4 regions of the Labrys sp. 22185 genome follow, and region 2 is predicted to be linked to each of the others. Evidence: predicted binding sites of a transcription regulator. Region 2 holds the regulator's gene; each other region holds the start of a gene.

Region 1 (4,964 bases), on a different contig from region 2:
GGTGATCGGCCGGAATACCTGCTTGGAGGCCTCCACAATGTGCACGCCGGCAAAGGGCGATGCAAAACGAGCCGCGAAGCGCTCATAAGCAGGCGCGGAACGCAGCGCCCAGCCATGGAACATTGGCGGCAGATAAAGGGCTTCCGTCCAGTTCACCGGCGAGAACAGCGCATCGCGCAGCAAGCGGGTCAATTGCGGGCGCGAGAAAGGCCGGCCATTGCCGAAGGGCGTGGCATCGGAGCGGGCCCAGACCCCGCGCCGGTTGGGTGCCACCAGCATCACCGTACCGCCGGGCGCCAGCACCCGCCAGATCTCGCGCAGCGTGTCGAGAGCGGAATCGGCCTCCTCGAGCAGATGGATGGCCAGTACCCGGTCGAGGCAGCCATCCGCCAGGGGCAATTCGGTCTCCTCGACCAGAGCAGCGGCAAGCGGGCCGTTTTCGGGCCATTCCAGCACGCCCTGCGTCGCCGGATTGAAGGAGACGACGCGCTCGGCCTCTTCGCGAAACATGGTGAGATAGGGTGCGGCAAAACCGATGCCGGCAACGCGCTGGCCGCGAAGGTCGCTCCAGCGCGCCCGGATCTTGGTGGCAATCAGGCGGCCGGCCACGATGCCCAGATTGGTCGAGTAGAAGTCGCGGAGATCGACGACATCGAGCGACATGGCATCAAGGATCCAGACGGTGGCGGCGAGATTGATTTTGCAACAGTTGGAGACTGCCTGTCACCCGAGGTGAGGCCGAAGCCTGGATATGGGCATGACGATCAGCCATCGGATCTCGTCACGCCCAATGAATGAGCCCTCTCCCATGCCGGGAAAGGGCTCACGGATCAATCGATCAAGAAAGATCAGGTCAGTTGGTCGCCGTGGCGCCCTGCTCGCCGCCCAGGCCCAGCCAACGCTTGTAGAAAGGCTGCTCGGTCGGAGGATTGGTGATCGCGGGCGGCAGCTCGGCCATCTGGGCGGCCGGCAGCGCCGTCGCTGCCATCATCGGCTTGTCCGGCGTCAGCGTCTTTGCCTTGCCCTGCTTGGGCTTGGTGTCAGGCACCGTGCCGGTCTGGATCGGGTCGACCTTGATCGCCGTAACCGGGGAAGCCGGCTGCTCGGTCGGCGCGAAGCCCAGCCAGCGTGCATAGAAGGGCTGGCCTTCCGGCGCGGCCGAGGCCACCAACTGGCTTGCCGGAGCACTGGACGAGACAGGCGCCGCGGCCACGGCCACCGGCTTCTGCGGTATCGGGGCCGGGAACTTGCTGCCCATCAGCCGGGCATAGACGGCTTCCTGGCGCTTGGCGACAGCCTTCGGATCCGCCCCCCCCTTGATCGGCTTGCGAGCCACGGCAGCTTCCGAATAGAGCAGGCTTTCGGCTGCCGCATAGGTGACGCGATGCGCGGCATCCGCGTCCGCGGCTGTCGCCGGAGCGCCCGCATCGTTGAGGGCAACCTCGGTCACGTCGACGCGCGAATAGCTGAAGGGGCGATCCTTGCCCGGTACCGCCGACTGATCGACGGCCCGCGCGGCGAACACCGGATTGGAACCGCCATCCTGATAGATATAGTTGACGGCCTTGGTGCCGGAGGCGACCAGCGCGGTGATCTTGGCATCGTCGCTGCGCCGCTTCTCGTAGACGGCGGCTGCCACATTCTGGCTGGCGGGAGCGATCCCGCAATCTGTACCGCCATTGCCGTTGAAGACATAGCGGCCCTTGCAGACATCGACCTTCACCGTCTGCTTGGTGACCTCGAAGTTGTCGGTGCCTTCCTTAAGGTTCTGCCAGAAGCCGATATTGGGGTTGCGGCGATTTCGGGCCATGTTCTCGGGCGTCATGCGGAAGGGCAGCGACTGCACCTGGAACGAAGCCTGGCCACCCTGCAGCGCCTCGCGCGCAACGGCATAGATCTCAGCCACCTGCTTGTCGGTCATGGCAAAGCAACCGCGCGAAGAGCAGGAGCCGTGCACCATGATGTTGCCGCCGGCCCGGCCGAGCTGGCGATCGAAGCTGTTGGGGTAGCCGATGTCGAAAGACAGGTAATATTGCGAATTCGGATTGAGGCTGCTCATGCTCACCGCATAGAAGCCTTCGGGCACCTGGCGGTCACCCTCGCTCTTCTTCGGACCGAGTTGGCCGGACCAGCGGCAGACCGGATAGCTCTTGAGCAGGGCATAACGTCCGCTCGAGGTCTGCTTCCAGAGCTCGAGCTCGGACTCCTTCTTGTAGATGCGCACCAGGATGGGCGCGGAACGCGCCATGCCCTTGGCCTGCATTTCGGCAATCAGGGCCTGCGGCACCGGGCTAGTCGAACGAACACTTGCGCCATTCTGATTGGAACAGGCTGCTGCCAGCAAAAGGACCGGCACGGCCATTGCAATCTTGCGCATCAACTTGAAGTGAGCGGTCATGAACCAGTGAACCCGTGCAAAGTCAGCAATACAGACTAAGGGACATTTACAGTCAACGACCACTCGCCGCAAGTCATGGGTCGATCGTGGTTACGCAACAGCGTGAACGAACTCTTAACGGCACAATGCCTGATTCCACGCCCTGCCGATAGAGGCCTTCCACCGGAAACTGGCCGGGGACCCTATAGACTTCCTCGTGGCTCGACAAGCATCGGCCACGACAAAACCCCGGATCGGACAGGACAGCGGGATGCGACATGGAGTCTTCGCCGCTCCCGGTGCCGATCGATCCATCCTCTATACTGCATGCGGAGCAGCCTGATCCTGAACCTGCTGGCTGTCATGGACCTGTCGCACGCGCTGGCTATCCCTAGCGCAAAGCGCGTTCAGGGGGAACGCGTTCTCCTCAAGCTCTTTGTTTGGACGCGTCCTTGCAAGTACGGCAGCTTGGCCACACCGCAAGACGCTTCGGCGACAAAGTCTGCTCGCATCGCGAAAGGATTGCCATGCGCACGCTCCTCGCCGCTCTTGCGGTCACCACCATGCTGATCGGTCCCAGCCAGGCCGCGGGCATCTATCCGCTCGACCGCGCCACCATCCTGGCCGGCTCGCCCTTCGACTTCAAGGCCGAGTTCGCCGGCACCGTGAAGCCGGAGGATGTGCGCGTCACTGTCAACGGGCAGGACTACAAGGGTGTGTTCGGCAAGGACGTCGAGTTCGTCGCCTCCGAAAAGGGCAAGGACAACAAGGATCTCGGCTCGGCAGTGCTGTTGCGCGGCCTCACCCTCAGCGTGCCCGGCAGCTACAAGGTCGAGGTTTCGGCCGGCGGCCAGAGCCGCAGCGTGACCTGGGACGTCTTCGGCACTGCCGCCACGCCCAAGGCCAAGAACATCATCTTCCTGCTGGGTGACGGCCTGACGGTCGCCAACCGCACCGGCGCTCGCATCATGTCCAAGGGCATGACCGAGGGCAAGGCCAATGGCCGCCTCGCCATGGACGATCTCGACCACATGGCCTTCATCGGCACTTCGTCGACGGATGCCATTGCCACCGACAGCGCCAACACGATGTCGGCCTACATGACCGGTCACAAGACGGCGGTGAACGCTCTCGGCGTCTATGCCGATCGCACGCCCGCCAGCCTTGACGATCCGCGCGTCGAGACCATCGCCGAGGCGCTGCGCCGCACGGGCAAGAAGTCCATCGGCGTGGTCTCCACCGCCGAGATCGAGGACGCCACCCCGGCGGCCGTGGTTTCCCATACCCGCAAGCGCGCCGACAAGGCCGAGATCGTCGGCATGTTCTACGACGTGAAGCCCGAAATCATCCTGGGCGGCGGCTCGGCCTATTTCCTGCCGAAATCGACCACCGGCTCCAAGCGCAAGGACGACAAGGACTATATCCAGCTCTTCAAGGATGCCGGCTACACGCTGGCCACCGACAAGGACAGCCTCGCTGCCGCCTCCGGCACCAATACCGGCAAGATCCTCGGCCTGTTCCACACCGGCAACATGGATGTGGCACTCGACCGCAACCTGCTCAAGAAGGGTACGGTGGGCAAGTTCCCCAACCAGCCCGGCCTGGTCGACATGACCCAGTCGGCCCTCGACCAGCTTTCCAAGAATCCGGAAGGCTTCTTCCTGATGGTGGAAGCCGCCTCGGTCGACAAGATGTCGCATGCCCAGGACGGCGAGCGCTCGCTCTATGAGACCATCGAATTCGACAAGGCCGTCGGCGTGGCGCGCGAATTCGCCAAGACCCATCCCGATACGCTGATCGTCGTCACCGGCGACCATACCCACTCCATGTCGGTGATCGGCACCATCGACGACAGCAAGCCCGGCACCGACATGCGCGAAAAGGTCGGCATCTATGCCGAGGCCGGCTTCACCAATTACGAGGACAAGGACGGCGACGGCTATCCCGACAAGATCGATCCCAGCAAGCGCCTGGCGGTCGTCTACGGAAACTATCCCGACCACTACGAAACCTTCAGCCCGAAGCTGGACGGCCCCTATGAGCCGGCCATCCAGAACGAGAAGAAGGAATATGTCGCCAATCCCGCCTACAAGGATGTGCCCGGCGCCGTCTTCGTCCAGGGCAACATCCCACGCAACAACGACAGCACCGCCCACGCCGTCGACGACGTCGTGCTGCAGGCCACGGGACCCGGTGCCGAAGGCTTCAAGGGCTATCTCGAAGAAAGCGACGTCTACCGCGTCCTGGCCGATGCCTTCGCGCTCGGCGCTTCCGGCGCCCAGAAAGCGCAGATGCAGTAAGGCTTTGCCTGAAATAAACGAGTCGAATTGGCTCAACCTTTGTCATTGCCGGGCTTGACCCGGCAATCCAGCCCTCCTCCCGGCACTGAAGACGAGGCGGTTGGATGCCCGGGTCAAGCCCGGGCATGACAATGGCAGCGTTTCAGTTGTTGCCGACAACGCCTAATGATCGGACGGCAACCATCGGGCGGCTAGCCGCCCGATGGCGATGTTTCTCGAGAGCGCCGACCTCGGCCCGCGTAAGAGCTCACCATGACGACCATCCCTTTCCTGTCCCGCCGCCATGT
Region 2 (4,964 bases):
CAAGGCGAGCGCATAATTTTCCTGTCGCTGTCGAAAGCGAACGGGATGGCGCGTCATTGTCATGCCGGCGCATCATGCGCCGGCGGAGACAGGAGGAACCCATGCAGTTCGCAATTCTGATCTACAGCAGCGAAGAAGCCATGCTGAAGGCGGATCCCGCCAACAAGCAGCAGATCCTGGCAGCCTATCAGGCCTATACGCAGGCGCTCCAGTCGGCCGGTGCCCTCGGCCCCTGGAGCCGCCTGCGCCCAACGGCTTCGGCCACCACCGTGCGCATCGCCGACGGCAAGACCCAGGTGCTCAACGGGCCCTTCGCCGACACGCGCGAGCAGCTCGGCGGCTTCTATATCATCGACGTGCCGGACCTGGATGCCGCGATCGGCTGGGCGGCGCGCTGCCCGAGCGCCGCCATCGGGACCATCGAGGTCCGGCCGATATGGGACCCGAAGGACTATTGAGCGAACGGCCCGAGCCGGTGTCTTCAGCCCCCGCAGCCGAGCTTGCCGAAATCGTGGCGCGACGCAGCTATGGCCGGCTCGTCGCTCTTCTCGCGGCGCGCTCGGGCGACATTGCGGGGGCCGAGGATGCCCTGGCCGACGCCTTTGCTGCGGCCATGGAACATTGGCCGGCGGGCGGCGTGCCCGCCAATCCCGAAGCCTGGCTGCTGACCGCGGCCCGGCGCCGCCAGATCGATGCGGCCCGCCGCGCCAGGCTGCGCGGCGAAAAGGCGGACGAGGTCGGCCGCCATGTCGAGGCCCTCGCCTCGGAGCAGGGCGAGCGGCATGCCGTGCCCGATGAGCGCCTGCGCCTGATGTTCGCCTGCGCCCATCCCTCCCTCGATGCCACCGTGCGTGCGCCCCTGATCCTGCAGGTGATATTGGGGTTCGATGCCGGCGCGATCGCCAGCGCCTTCCTGGTCTCGCCCGTGGCGATGAGCCAGAGACTGGTGCGGGCCAAGGCCAAGATCAAGCAAGCCGGCATCCCCTTCCGCATCCCGGAGCCCGACGAGTTGCCCGGCCGTCTCGACGCGGTGCTGGAGGCCGTTTATGCCGTCTATGCCGAAGGCTGGGCCGATCCGGAAGGGGCTCATGCCCGCGAGCGCAATCTGTCGACGGAGGGTATCTGGCTCGGCCGGCTGCTCGCCTCGCTCCTGCCCGGCGAGCCTGAAGTGCTGGGGCTGCTGGCCCTGATGCTGCACGCCGAAGCGCGGCGGGCGGCGCGCCGCGGCCAGGATGGCGATTATATTCCGCTGGAGCAGCAGGACACCGCGCTCTGGGATGCGGGGCTGATCGAGGAGGCCGAAGCCTTGCTTGCCCGGGCCGGCCAGGTCCGCCAGATCGGCCGCTATCAGCTGGAAGCCGCGCTGCAATCGGCCCATGCCCATCGACGCATCTGCGCGACGACGGACTGGGCCGCGATCGTCATATTGTATGAAGCCCTGGTTCTGCTGACAGCTTCTCCAGTGGCCGCCATCAACCGGGCCGTGGCGCTCGCCCGCCTCATGGGGCCGCAGGCTGGTCTGGCTGCACTTGACGAGGTCGCCGGTGACGGACGCATCGTCGATTACCAGCCCTATTGGGCCGCGCGTGCGGACTTGCTGGTGCGGGCCGCCAGACCGGAGGAGGCCTGCAATGCCTATTTGCGGGCGATCGGCCTGGAGAGCGATCCGGCCATCCGCCACTATCTGCAGGCACGCCTGGCGGATTTGGCGGCGTGACTGCGCGGCGAGGGAGGAGGGCGGATATCGTCGCCCACTCTTGCTCTCTACGTCGCGCAGCCCCTCACCCTCTCCCCGTAGGAACGAGGTGAGGGCGCAACGCAGCCTTGGCGAAGCGGAGCGAGCGGGCAATGCCCACGAAACGCCCTCAGGATTGCTTGGCGAAGGTCTCGTCGAAGGAATAGCCGGCACCGCGCACGGTGCGGATCGGATCGATCTCGCGCGTGCGGTTCATCGCCTTGCGCAGGCGGCCGACATGCACGTCGACCGTGCGCTCGTCGATATAGACGTCGCGGCCCCAGACGCTGTCGAGCAACTGCTCGCGCGCGAAGACGCGTCCCGGTGCCTGCATCAGGAATTCGAGCAGGCGGAACTCGGTCGGGCCGAGGCGGATCTCGCGATTGCCGCGATGGACGCGCTTGGTCTCGCGGTCGAGGGAGATGTCGCCGGCCTTGAGCAGGGAGGCGACGTGATCGGGCTTGGCCCGGCGCAGCAGGGCACGCACGCGGGCCGAGAGCTCGGGCACGGAGAAGGGCTTGACGACATAGTCGTCGGCACCGGTGGCCAGGCCCCGCACGCGTTCGGTTTCCTCGCCGCGCGCCGTGAGCATGATCACCGGCAGGCGCTCGGTTTCCGGCCGCATGCGAATACGCCGGCACAATTCGATGCCGGACAGGCCCGGCAACATCCAGTCGAGCAGAACCAGGTCCGGCACGCTTTCGCGCAGGCGGATCTCGGCGTCGTCTCCGCGTGCGACGCTATCCACCTCATAGCCTTCGGCTTCGAGATTGTAGCGCAGCAGCAGGGTCAGCGCTTCTTCGTCCTCGACGATCAGAACCTTGGGAGGCATGGCCTATCCCTTGTTATTTAGCCGGCACAGGAAGGTCGACGAGATCGGTGCTGTTGTCCGCCTTGGGCCGCTCTCCGGCCGGCGATTCACCGGTCACGAGATAGTGGACCGTCTCGGCGATGTTGGTGGCGTGGTCACCGATGCGCTCGATGTTCTTGGCGCAGAACAGCAGATGGGTGCAGAAGCCGATATTGCGCGGATCTTCCATCATGTAGGTCAGCAATTCGCGGAACAGCGAGGTATACATCGCATCGATCTCGCCGTCCGAGCGCCAGACCGAGAGGGCTTCCTCGACATTGCGCTGGGCGAAGGCGTCGAGCACCTGCTTGAGCTGCTCGAGTACCAGGTCGGCCATGTGGTCGAAACCGCCGAAGAGCTGGGCCGGCTGGGCGTGACTGTGGATGGCCACCACGCGCTTGGCGACATTCTTGCCGAGGTCGCCGATCCGCTCGAGGTCGTTGGCCACCCGCAGGGCCGAGACGATCTCGCGCAGGTCGAGGGCCAACGGCTGGCGCTTGGCGATGATCAGGATGGCTCGGTCCTCGACCTGGCGCTGCAACTTGTCGATCGCGGCGTCGAGATCGATCACCGCTTTGGCGCGCTGGGTGTCGCGCTTGAGCAGGGCTTCGACGCTGTCGGCTACGCTCTTCTCGGCATAGCCACCCATTTCGGCGATCATGTTGCGCAGCTCGCGCAGTTCCTGGTCGAAGGATGTAACGATATGGTCGGACATGCCGCCTCCAAATGAATTCGACGCTGGCCGAGGGATCAGCCGAAGCGGCCGGTGATGTAATCCTGCGTACGGCTGTCGTTCGGGGTGGTGAACATCTTGTTGGTCTGGCCGACTTCGATGAGGTCGCCCAGATAGAAGAAGGCCGTCACATCCGCGCAGCGCGCCGCCTGCTGCATATTGTGCGTGACGATCACGATGGTGAAGTCCCGCTTCAATTCGTCGATCAATTCCTCGATCTTGGCGGTCGAGATCGGATCGAGCGCGGAGGTCGGCTCGTCCAGCAGGACGACTTCGGGCTTCACCGCGATGGTGCGGGCGATGCACAGGCGCTGCTGCTGGCCGCCGGACATGCCGAGGGCCGAAGCGTGCAGGCGGTCCTTGACCTCGTTCCACAAGGCGGCCTTGGTCAGGCACCATTCGACACGCTGGTCCATCTCCGCCTTGGAGATGGATTCATGCAGCCGCACGCCGAAGGCGATGTTGTCGTAGATCGACATCGGGAAGGGCGTGGGCTTCTGGAACACCATGCCGATGCGGGCGCGCAGCACCGCCGGGTCGATCTCCTTGCCGATGACGTTCTGGCCGTCGAGCAGCACGCGGCCCTTGGCGGTCTGCCCCGGATAGAGGTCGTACATGCGGTTGAGCACGCGCAGCAGGGTCGACTTGCCGCAGCCGGAGGGACCGATCATGGCGGTGACCTGCCGGTCGATCATGTCGAGATTGATGGCCTTGAGCGCATGCTTCTCGCCATAATAGAAGTCGAGATTCTCGACCTTGAGCTTCACGGCGGCGGCTGGATCGGCGAGGGGGCGTTCGGCAACCGCGATGGAGGCTTGGGGGGTAGCGGACATGGGAGCACTCATTTCTTGGGAGCGAGCACGAAGCGGGTCAGGATATTGAGCGCCAACACGCCGGCGGTGATGAGGAGGGCGCCGCTCCACGCCACCGAGACGGCCTTGGGATCGGGGTAGGGCGCGAGCTGGTAGATGGCAGCCGGCAAGCTGGCAAAGGCATTGCCGAGATTGAGCGACCAGTTGGAATTGCCGAAGGCCGTGAGCAGCAGCGGTGCGGTCTCGCCGGCGGCGCGGGCCAGGGCCAGCAGGATGCCGGTGACGATACCGGTGCGAGCCGAGCGCCAGGTCACGAAGGTGATGACCTTCCACATCGGCGATCCCAGGGCAAAGGCGGCTTCACGCAGGCTGATCGGCACCAGCGCCAGCATGTCCTCGGTGGTGCGCACGACCACCGGCAGGATGATGATGGCCAGCGCCACCACACCGGCCCAGCCGGAGAACCCGCCCGTCGCCACCACGATCATCTGGTAGACGAACAGGCCGATCAGGATGGACGGCGCCGAGAGCAGGATGTCGTTGATGAAGCGCACCGCATCGGCGAATTTGCTGCCGCGGCCGGCCTCGGCCAGGAAGGTGCCGGCCATGATGCCGATCGGCGCACCGATCAGGAGGGCGAGCAGTACCATGACGAGAGAGCCGACGATGGCATTGCGCAGGCCGCCATCGGCCATGTCCTTGGTGAAGAGGTCCATGGTCAGCGAGGGCAGACCCTCGCGCAGCAGCGTGAACAGGATCCAGGCCAGCGCCAGCAGGGAGATCGCGGCAAAGCTGATCGAGACGACCTTGTAGGCATAGTCGAGGGCGCGGCGG
Region 3 (4,964 bases), on a different contig from region 2:
CCTGCATGATCATCGAGTCGACCCCGACCGGCAGATGCGGGCCATGCTGTTCCACGGCGGCGATCGGCAATACTGCGATCCAGTTGGCGGTATCGCCGGTGCGGAAATCCTCCGTCGTCATCTCGAACCAATGGCGGCGGGGCAGGGAAGCGGTGGTGGTCATGATCGAATCCAGGGCGGGAACTGCCTGAACCATAGCGCTGCGAGGCGCTATTTCAACGCCCCGCCTGCTGCGATCGTCGAATCACCACCCGGATGACGGAGCGCTGTCGGGGGTGGACCGCGGGCGCCAGCGATAGCGCTGACCGGAATTGGGCTTGGTCGGGTTGTTGGAGGGGGTGATCACCGGACCGGGCCTCGGATAGCGGGGCGGCCTCTGGACCACCGGCCCCTCGTTCCAGACGGGTGGGCGGCGCCGGCGCGGCGGGATGTAGATCGGCGGTTCGTCGCCATAATACGGCCCGGGCTCGTCATAGACCCGCCGTCGGCTACGGGGGGCGTCCGGGATCACGGTCTGGCGTACTTCCTGCCGCCTGCTGGAGCGGGGTGGCGGCGGGCTCCAGGATTTCATGCGGGGCGCGGCGGGGGCGGGCACGGCGATGGGCGTGGCCATCGGCGCCGCCGGGGGTGGGGGAGGTGCGCAGGCGGCGAGACTGTCGCCGACGCTGAGCGAGGCGGCGGAGGCGGCGGTGTTCAGCCAGAGCAGCCATTCGCCCAGGAATTCACTCGACCAGGGCGCCACCGGGCCGGTGTCGTAATCGACGATGAGGGTCGGCGGCGGCAGCACGAACACGGCGATGCCCCGTACGATCTTGAAACGCGTCACCGGGGTCGAGCCGGCGAAAGTGCCGGCTGGCGCGGCGGAAGGCCCATTGTCGCAGCGATTGCCGAGCTTGACCGTCTCGATGAAGGTCCATTGCCTGTCGACGTTGAAATTGGCGAGGCTGATCTCCTGCTGGTCGCTTGCAGGTGGTGTCGGCGCCCAGCCGGTCCAGTCACCACCGCTGCGCCAGATCACCCAGGCGGGGCTCCACTGCGTGCCGGGCACCCAGACCCAGCCATTGCTGCCGTCCGAGGCCCAGCGTCCATAGTGATGGACGATCTTGCCCCAGACGGAGGGATCGTCATACGTCCAGCCGTAAGTGTGGTCATAGACCCAGCGGCAGGCTGGATAGGGATGCCAGCCGGCGGGGACCACCGAGGGTTTCCAGACTTCGCCGTAGCGTTCGGAATAGATGTATTGGCCGTAGCCCGACAACACGGCCTTGAATTCGTCGAGGCTGGGCGCCTGCGCCTGGATGGCGGCGACGGGCGCAGCCCGGGCCGGGTCGGTCAGAGCGCCGGGAGCGGGCAGGACGGCGCACGCCAGCAGGAAAGAAGAAACGAGGCCAAGCCCCCAATGCCGACTCGTGCTGGCCATAGCAAACCCCTCCATGGGTTATTGCTTCGATCGCAGCCGATCCTGAACCTGTCTGGGGGAGACGTCCGTATCAATTGGCACGTGGATCAACTGAGATCCGGCCACAAAATGAAACCGCCGGTACCGGATTATGCTCCGGTCCGGCGGTCAACATACACCAGCGGTGACTGGTTCAGTGCAGCCTCTCGGCGCTCTTCAATCTTGCAATTTCGTCTTTGAGAAGGAGTTTCTTACGCTTCAGCTCTGCGATTTTGAGGTCATCCGAGGAGGGATGAGCCAGTGCGATGGTGAGTTCTGTTTCAAGAGCGTGATGTTTGCGCTCCAGTTCGACCAAATGCGACTGCACAGGCATTAACGGCTCCTTGTGTCACAGTTCCGACATTCAACGTTCTCACGAAAAGGCGCGCATGTCGAAGGAAAATCGCGGATTCCGACGTTGAATCGATTGTGCAAAGCAACAATAAATTTAGTCAGAACAATAGCTTACCGCACGGTAATGCAGTGTGGCCGGGCCAAAAAGAATGCTGGATCAAAGGCCTAGGAAGGGCTTGTGAAAGTTGTCCGGCAAGCTTCGCCAAACGGGTGTAAATAGATGGCGATATCTTGCCGCAGCGCTTGCGGGCGAGGAATCGGCTCGGCATAGTTCGGCACCGTGCCCGGATGGGCATGGAGCGGCAGAATGGTCGAAATACCGAAGCTGCCATTCGGAATGGAAGGGTATGGGCTTGTCAAATCCGCTCACCGAGGAGGAGGAAGCCGCGATGGTTGCGGAGCTGGGGCAGCTTCGCCAGGAACACCGCGATCTCGATGCCGCGATTGCCGCTCTGGAACAGGTGGGAACGCCCGACCGTCTGCAGCTTCAGCGCCTGAAGAAGCGCAAGCTCCATCTCAAGGACCGCATGTCCCTGCTCGAGGACCTGCTGACGCCGGACATCATCGCCTGACGCTTGTGGCCGTCGGGTATTGCGCCGGCGTGGCTTCGACGGGGATGGAGGCGATCCGGGCGATCAAACCGCCTTGCCGCTGGCGATTTCGGCGAGCACCCAGTCCCGGAACGCCTTGATCATCGGCTTGTCCGCCTTGGCCCTCGGCGCCACCAGGTGATAGGCGAATTCCGGCGCGATCTTCAAAGACAGGTCGAAGGGGCGTACCAGCCGGCCCGCAGCCAGGTCGTCGCCCACAAGGCTGGTATTGCCGAGCGCTACGCCCTGGCCGTCCACGGCCGCCTGCAGGGTCATGATCGACTGGCTGAAATGCAGGCCGCGCGTGGGATCGGGCTTGTCCGCCTTGGCGGCCATCAGCCACATGCGCCAGTCCGGCCACATCGAATCCTGACTGTGCCAGTCGAGATGGATCAGGGTGAAATATTGCAGGTCGTCGGGTTCCCGCAGGGGCACGGGCCCGTGCAGAAGCTGCGGGCTGCAGATCGGAAAGACGTCCTCGACGAACAGGCGATCCGAGCGCAGGCCAGCATAGGCGCCGCGGCCGAAGCGGATGGCGACGTCGATTTCCTGGCGGCTGAAATCGGCGAGCGTATCGGAAATGTCGATGCGCATGTCGATATCGGGAAATTGCTGGCGGAAGCGTGGCAGGCGCGGCACCAGCCATTTGGCGGCGAAGGATGAACCGGAAGAAACGGTGAAACTCATGCGCTGGGTGGTGTTGGCGGCCCGGCGCAGCGCTTCGTCGATGGTACGCAGGGCGCCGCTGGTCGATTCGAGCAGCTCTTCGCCGGCATGGGTGAGCTTCATGCTGCGACTGGTGCGGAAGAACAGCCGGGTGCCGAGGCGGTCTTCGAAAGCGCGGATCTGGCTGCTGACCGCAGCGGGGGTCACATCGAGCTCGATCGCGGCCTTGGCGAAGCTCAGATGGCGAGCGGCGACGGCAAAGGTCCACAGCGCTCCCAGACCGGCTCCCGATTTGCTCATGCTCACCCTATGATCATCAAGCTTTTGTTGATGGTGAAGAAAGGTCATCCCCGTTGATAACCTAGCATAAACCATTGAAAATAGGAAACATATCGCAAGAGCGCATTTACTTTTTGTTGAGGGTACGAGTATGTCGAGCGTCGAATTCCACGAAGATGAATGGGGCCGGCACTGGAGCTATGCCCCGGCCCTGCACGGGACGCAGGTGCGCCTGCATTATTCGATCGTCGCCGCTGTGGTGGGCGCCACCAACGCCGTCGTCGAGGCGGCGTCCACCGGCCTGGCGCAGTTCAGGAGGCAGGATCAGGCAGCCGCGAAGGCGGGGCGCCAGCGCGACCTCTATGGCGACGACGACGTACCGCCTGTCGGCTATGTCCGTTACGAGGGCGTGCGAGACGAATTCGGGCGTCCGCTTCCATAAGCGTAGAGACCGGTAATTCGGTGGGATATGAGGGCGTGATCGTCGATCGCGCCCTTTTCCTGTTGCCGGTACTGCCGGGATTCGACGCAGCAGGGGCCGGCGAAGAGGCGCTGCGCCGGGGATCGTGGGCACCGTCGATGGCTTACGCAAGCAAAAGGGCCTTTCCGCCCCGGCGGAAAAGCCCTTTTCGATGACGGAGTTGGACTGGCCGGCGAGGGCGTCAGTCTTCCTTCTGCTTGATGCCCTTGAGCTTGGCGAACACGTTGGCGACGTCGAGTTCGTCCTCGTCTTCCGTCTGGCGCGGCTTGTTGCCGAGTGAAGCGAAGGGGTCGTCCTGCCTCTGGCTCCGGTCGGCTGCCGGCCCCGTGGTGATCTCGGCAGGCAGCAGCGTGGCGCTCTCGGCCTCGGGCGGCCGGTCCTTGGAGGCCCGGGCGACTTCGAAGTCGAGGTCGATCTGCGTGCACAGGCCCAGCATGACCGGATCGGCCGGGGTCAACTGCGCGGTGTTCCAATGGGTGCGGTCGCGGATGGCTGCGATCGTCGTCTTGGTGGTGCCGACCAGACGCATGATCTGGGCGTCCTTGAGCTCGGGATGGTTCTTGACCAGCCAGAGAATGGCGTTGGGACGGTCCTGGCGCCGCGAGACCGGTGTATAGCGAGGGCCCTTCTTGACCTTGGCGACGGCGATCTTGACCTTCGGTTCGGCCAGTCGGAGGCGATGATGGGAATCGCGCTCGCCGCGGGCGATCTCCTCACGGGTTAGCTGGTTGGAGATCACGGGATCCTGGCCCTTGATGCCGGCCGCGACTTCACCGTCGGCAATGCCCTTGACCTCCAACGGATGCAGTTTGCAGAACTCGGCGATCTGGTCGAAGGTGAGGGCGGTGTTCTCAACCAGCCAGACAGCAGTGGCCTTCGGCATCAGCGGGGCGGTCGACATTTGCATCTCCTCGGAAAGCATGGGCTCGCTGCCGCCTCGCTCCAGCCTCCTGGAACGAAGCCCGACGCGAGCTGATTGTCGGGATTCAACACTTCATATAGTCGTCGTCGGCTCGAAAGGAAAGCCTGTTACGCCGCTTTCTCGCCAGGATTGTCGAGAAGGAACCGTCCTGGCTAAGGTGATCGCCTCGAGGGGCGAATGCGCGAGGGCGTGATGACGAGGCGGAGCCAGGGCGGAATCGGGCGTCGTCGGGTG
Region 4 (4,964 bases), on a different contig from region 2:
AAGAACTTGTCGACGTCGATGCCCTGGCTGTGCAGGCCGAAGCGCGGTGCGTTGTTGCCGGAGGTCGAGTTCGGGTCGACGAGGGCGAGCTTCTTGCCCTTGAGGTCCTCGATGGTCTTGTAGGGGCTGTCAGCCTTCACATAGATCACCGAATAATAGCCGGTGAGGCCATTGTTATGGCGGGGAACGGCGACCGGCTCGGTGGCGACGCCGGTGATGATGGCGCGGGCATAGGAGGCCGGGCCATACCAGGCGATCTGGGCAAAGCCGGCGCGCTGGGCTTCGATCACGGCGGCGTAGTCGTTGGCGATGTTGAGCTTGACCGGTACGCCGACCTGCTTGGCGATGTAGTCGGCCAGCGGCTGGTAGCGGTCATTGGTGGTGGAGGCGTTCTCGGCCGGAATGACGGCGAGCGTCAATTCGGGATACTGGGCCTTCCAGTCCTCGGCCTGGGCAGTACCCGCGGCAAAGCTCATGGCGGCTGCGGCAAGGCCGAGCAGCGTGCGGCGCGAAAGCATAGGTCTCTCCTGTCGGAAATATCGTATTCTTATGGCTCTTGAAGATGCGCAGCCGGCCTGTCAGGCCGCGACGCTGGCAGGGCGAGCCAAGCCTGCCGAATTTGTACCGCCTGCCCATTTGGTGTCGGCATCGGCGTCCATGACTTCGCCGGCCTCCAGGCCGTAGAGGTCGCGGGCCGCATCTGCCGTCAGCGCCGCGGGGGCGCCGTCGAACACCACCCGACCGGCGGACATGCCGATCAGGCGGTCGCAATAGCCGCGGGCGAGATCGAGCGAATGGAGATTGCAGATGACGGTGATGCCGAAATGCTTGTTGATGCGTAAGAGCGCATCCATCACCACCTTGGTATTGCGCGGGTCGAGCGAGGCGATCGGCTCGTCCGCCAGGATGATCGAAGGTTCCTGTACCAAGGCGCGGGCGATCGCCACGCGCTGCTGCTGACCGCCGGACAGGCTGTCGGCACGCTGGCCGGCAAGATTGGCGATGTCGAACTGCTCCAGCGCGGCGAGCGCCATGGCCTTGTCCTCGAGGCCCCACAGCTGCAGTACGGCGCTGGCGGTCGAGACCTTGTTGAGGCGGCCCATCAGCACATTGGTGAGGACGTCGAGGCGGCCGATGAGGTTGAACTGCTGGAAGATCATGGCGCAGCGCGCGCGCCAGTCCCGCAGGGCCTGTCCGCGCAGGGCCGTGACATCGACGCCATCGAAGGAGATCGTACCCTCGCTCGGGTCGACGAGGCGGTTCAGCATGCGCAGCAAGGTCGACTTGCCGGCCCCTGAGCGCCCGATCACGCCGATGAAGGCGCCGGGCGCGATTTCCAGATTGACGTCGGCGACGGCCGCCTTGCCGCCGAAGCGCCTGGAAACTCCTTTGATCGCCAGCATGAACAGATCCTTCTCGTGCAGGTTTCCGGAGTCGGTAACGCCGGGCGATTACAGAGGGATGGCAGTTCAATGATGTTTCGGTGACGATCCCCCGCGGATGTCGCCGGCAATTGCGACAGGCCGGGCGCTCGGATCGTTTCCTGTCATGGCGCTGTCGCAGGAGGATGGGAAGCAGGGGGCTTTCCATCACCGGTGAATTGTCTTGCCCAAACTCAGCCACACGCCTTTCATCGACCCGACGGCTTCGATTTCAGCGAGCCGGCTCGGGCGTTACACCGAGGTGGGTCCGCGGACCAACCTGAACGAGGTCGAGCTCGGCGACTATTCCTATGTCGTCAACGATGCGGACATCGCCTACAGCCATATCGGGCGTTTCGTGTCGATCGCGGCCCATACGCGCATCAATCCGGGCAATCATCCGATGGATCGCGCGAGCCAGAGCCATTTCAGCTATCGCGCCTCGGCCTATTTCGAAGGCGAGGGCGACGAGGACGACTTCTTTGCCTGGCGCAGGCAGCATGACGTCCATATCGGCCATGACGTCTGGATCGGCCATGGCGCAATCGTGCTGCCGGGTCGCCGTATCGGCACTGGCGCCGTGGTGGGGGCCGGCGCCGTGATCACCCGCGACGTGGAAGCCTATACCATCGTTGCGGGCAATCCGGCGCGGCCGATCCGTCGTCGCTTCGCGGAAGCGGTTGCCGAGCGCCTGCAGGCCTTGGCCTGGTGGAATTGGCCGCACGAAACCCTGCGAGCCGCTTTGCCGGACTTCCGCAGGCTCCCAGTCGAGGCCTTCCTCGACAAATACCAGGCTCTTGCCGTTGAGGGCCTAATCGGTCCATCCTGAGGGCATGGCTGATACCTTGCTCCATTTCGAAGATTTCCCGGTCGGCGAGATTGCCACCTACGGCTCGTACAGGCTGACACGCGAGGCCATCCTGGCTTTTGCCAGGGAATACGATCCCCAGCCGTTTCATCTCGACGACGAGGCGGCAAAAGGTACCATGCTCGGCGGGCTCGCCGCTTCGGGCTGGCACGCCTGCTGCATCTTGATGCGGCTCAACTGCGATGGCTTCATGCTCAACTCCACCTCGATGGGCGCGCCGGGCATCGACGAGGTGAAGTGGCTGGCGCCGCTCCGCCCGGATGTCACGCTGAGCGTTCGCCGCACGGTCCTGGAAGCGCGCGCTTCCAAGAGCCGCCCCGAGATGGGCCTGGTGAAGTTCCTGTTCGAATTGGTGGCGGACGGCAAGACGGTGGTGACCACCCAGACCGGTTCCATCATGTTCGGCCGGAGGCAGGCGGCATGAAATATTTCGAGGATCTTGCCATCGGTGATACCGACGAGATCGGCGCTTTCACCTTTTCGGCCGAGAATATCAAGCGCTTTGCCACCCTCTACGATCCCCAGCCTTTTCATGTCGACGAAGCGGCTGCGGCGGACAGCCATTTCGGTGGCCTGGTGGCGTCGGGCTGGCAGGTTGCCGCAGTCTGGATGAAGCTCCTGGTGGCGCATCAGGAGGTCGAGATCATCAGGGCGCGTCAGCTCGGCAAGCCGGTAGTCAAGCTCGGCCCGTCGCCGGGCTTCCGCAACATGGTCTGGGCCAGGCCGGTGCGCGCCGGCGATACGCTGCGCTACAGCGTGGAGATCACGGGCAAGAAGGAAAGCGCCTCCCGTCCCGAATGGGGCATCGTCTCCATGCTGAGCTCGGCGCTCAACCAGCATGGCGAGCAGGCTTTCCGCTTCGAGGGCACGGTGTTTTGGGAAAGGCGGGGATGAGGCGTCTCGGTGTACCGGTCGTCAACCGGCATTGAAGGAGCTGACGCCATCAGCCTTGTCGCATATTTGCTCGAACCCTGTCGATCGGGCTCAATGGACATGCCTTAGCCAGGCCGGGAGGTAAGACTTGGCGAGGCGATCAGCTGGGGCTCCGAAAAGAGCAGAGGGGTTTCTCCCACCCTCCCAGCACCAGCGCCAAGACGTGGCGCGATCAGGAGATCGGCTTGCTCGGTTTCCGTTCCAGTTCCGCATAGAACGCGTAGCCGCGGTAGAGGTCCTTGGCTCGGAGCTGCAAGCCCTCGCGGCTTGCGAGATCCGCCAGTGCTGCGGGCAGTGCGGCGATCGGATGGACGTGGAAGCGCGCCAGCCAGGCAAAGAGCACCCGCTTGAACCAGCTCGGCAGGCCCACCTGCTGGCCGAAATCCACGATGAGAAGGCGACCGCCCGGCTCCAAGGCTGAAACGGCCCGTTGCAGCACGGCGTGCCAATCGGGGATCATCGACAGCGTGTAGGAGATATAGATGCGCTCGAAACCCTTGCGCCCGAATTGCTCGGGCGAGAAACGGGTGGCATCGGCCTGGGCCACCGCGACGCGGGCCAGTCCCTTGCGGTCGAGTGAGCCTCGTGCCGTTTCGAGCATCGCCGTCGAGATGTCGAAGCCGGAGAGCGGCGTGGCCGGATAGCGCCGGGCCACGGCGATGAGGTTGCGGCCGGTGCCGCAGCCGATTTCGAGAATGGCATCGCCGGTGGCCGGTTGCAGCGAGGCGATCAGGCGGTCCCGGCCAAGCAGGTAATATTTGCGCGTGAGATCATAGATGTAGCGCTGGTGGCGATAGATCCGGTTCATCGCCGCCGCAGCATCGTCCGTCTGCATCCCGATGCTCAATGGAGGGCTCGCAGTTCGTAGAGATGAAAGCCGCCATAGATCGCGGAGCGGTCGCGCGCAGTCCAGGCCCGGCAGCGCTCGCGGTCGTAGGACCAGCGAGCCAGCAGGTCGGCTGGGATGCGACCGGGAAGCAGGCTCTCCTCGGCGGCGGTGCGGAAGATCACGCGGGCACCGGGACGGGCCGTGCGGGTGATCTCGCTCCACAGCTGGGTGAGGATGACATCGGTCATCCAGTCCTGAGCATCGAGCAGCACATAGGCGTCAAGGCTGGCTGCCGGCTGGGCCTTGAGGTGGTCGATCAAATTGACGTGGCGGACATCGATGCGATCGGCACGGCCGCGCACGGCTTCATAGGCGGCCTGCTCGAGATAGGGCGGCACCGGCCCGTCGCCTTCCGGCTTGTAGCCGCGGCCGAAGGCCTGCCAGGCGAAATAATTGTCCTTGAGGTCGAAGTCGCAGGCGAGACGCTCCAGCCTCTCGCGCAGCACGTCGGCAATGCCTTCCCCGTCTGCGGCCGCCCCGGCCAGGGCGTCATATTGCTCGGGCGGAATGCCCAGGCCATAAAGCGAGGCCCGCCGGCGCGTGAGCCATTTGATATGCGGACGGTCGAACAGGGGGGCGATGCGCTCGTCGAAGACCCGGCGCTGTTCGGCGAGGTCGCGCGCCGCCAGCAGGTCGGCCGGATCGATGCGATGCAGCCGCCCGATCAGATGCCCCAAGCCGATGAAGCGGCCGAGCAGGCCATAGCGGTAGAGGTTCTTGCCGAAATAGCCGATACGGCGGCGGCCGAGCAGGTCGCGGCCATCCCAGTAGGCCCGCGTCTCCGCATCGAGATGGGGACGAAGCGCCGTTTCATAGGCCTGAATATTGCGGCGCTGGTCGGCGCGGGCGAAGA

Evidence for each region. Region 2 encodes PhoB, which activates phosphate uptake and scavenging genes when phosphate is short. Its sites were predicted from a motif close to TGTCATNNANCTGTCAT; they were not measured.
Region 1: the regulator PhoB is predicted to act here: its motif matches at 2,737-2,753, upstream of ACTJKX_RS11400 (alkaline phosphatase).
Region 3: the regulator PhoB is predicted to act here: its motif matches at 1,786-1,802, upstream of ACTJKX_RS26155 (YdcH family protein).
Region 4: the regulator PhoB is predicted to act here: its motif matches at 1,545-1,561, upstream of phnC (phosphonate ABC transporter ATP-binding protein).

The regions. Positions count from the first base shown of each region.
Region 1 covers NZ_JBQEPH010000004.1:306,384-311,347, reverse strand. Annotated here, with positions in the region: gene ACTJKX_RS11410 (methyltransferase domain-containing protein) at 1-663, opposite strand, end outside; gene ACTJKX_RS11405 (L,D-transpeptidase family protein) at 854-2,398, opposite strand; gene ACTJKX_RS11400 (alkaline phosphatase) at 2,905-4,677, shown strand; gene ACTJKX_RS11395 (hypothetical protein) at 4,930-4,964, shown strand, end outside.
Region 2 covers NZ_JBQEPH010000009.1:249,120-254,083, reverse strand. Annotated here, with positions in the region: gene ACTJKX_RS19625 (aldo/keto reductase) at 1-16, shown strand, start outside; gene ACTJKX_RS19620 (YciI family protein) at 102-458, shown strand; gene ACTJKX_RS19615 (RNA polymerase sigma factor) at 455-1,717, shown strand; gene phoB (phosphate regulon transcriptional regulator PhoB) at 1,866-2,567, opposite strand; gene phoU (phosphate signaling complex protein PhoU) at 2,581-3,300, opposite strand; gene pstB (phosphate ABC transporter ATP-binding protein PstB) at 3,336-4,163, opposite strand; gene pstA (phosphate ABC transporter permease PstA) at 4,160-4,964, opposite strand, start outside.
Region 3 covers NZ_JBQEPH010000017.1:89,299-94,262, forward strand. Annotated here, with positions in the region: gene ACTJKX_RS26145 (creatininase family protein) at 1-163, opposite strand, end outside; gene ACTJKX_RS26150 (DUF6600 domain-containing protein) at 245-1,420, opposite strand; gene ACTJKX_RS26155 (YdcH family protein) at 1,593-1,772, opposite strand; gene ACTJKX_RS26160 (YdcH family protein) at 2,140-2,364, shown strand; gene gcvA (transcriptional regulator GcvA) at 2,428-3,348, opposite strand; gene ACTJKX_RS26170 (hypothetical protein) at 3,479-3,769, shown strand; gene ACTJKX_RS26175 (DUF1013 domain-containing protein) at 3,990-4,709, opposite strand; gene ACTJKX_RS26180 (DUF1444 family protein) at 4,923-4,964, shown strand, end outside.
Region 4 covers NZ_JBQEPH010000001.1:320,028-324,991, forward strand. Annotated here, with positions in the region: gene phnD (phosphonate ABC transporter substrate-binding protein) at 1-518, opposite strand, end outside; gene phnC (phosphonate ABC transporter ATP-binding protein) at 579-1,403, opposite strand; gene ACTJKX_RS01520 (chloramphenicol acetyltransferase) at 1,600-2,250, shown strand; gene ACTJKX_RS01525 (MaoC family dehydratase) at 2,255-2,713, shown strand; gene ACTJKX_RS01530 (MaoC family dehydratase) at 2,710-3,183, shown strand; gene ACTJKX_RS01535 (class I SAM-dependent methyltransferase) at 3,395-4,057, opposite strand; gene ACTJKX_RS01540 (DUF3419 family protein) at 4,066-4,964, opposite strand, start outside.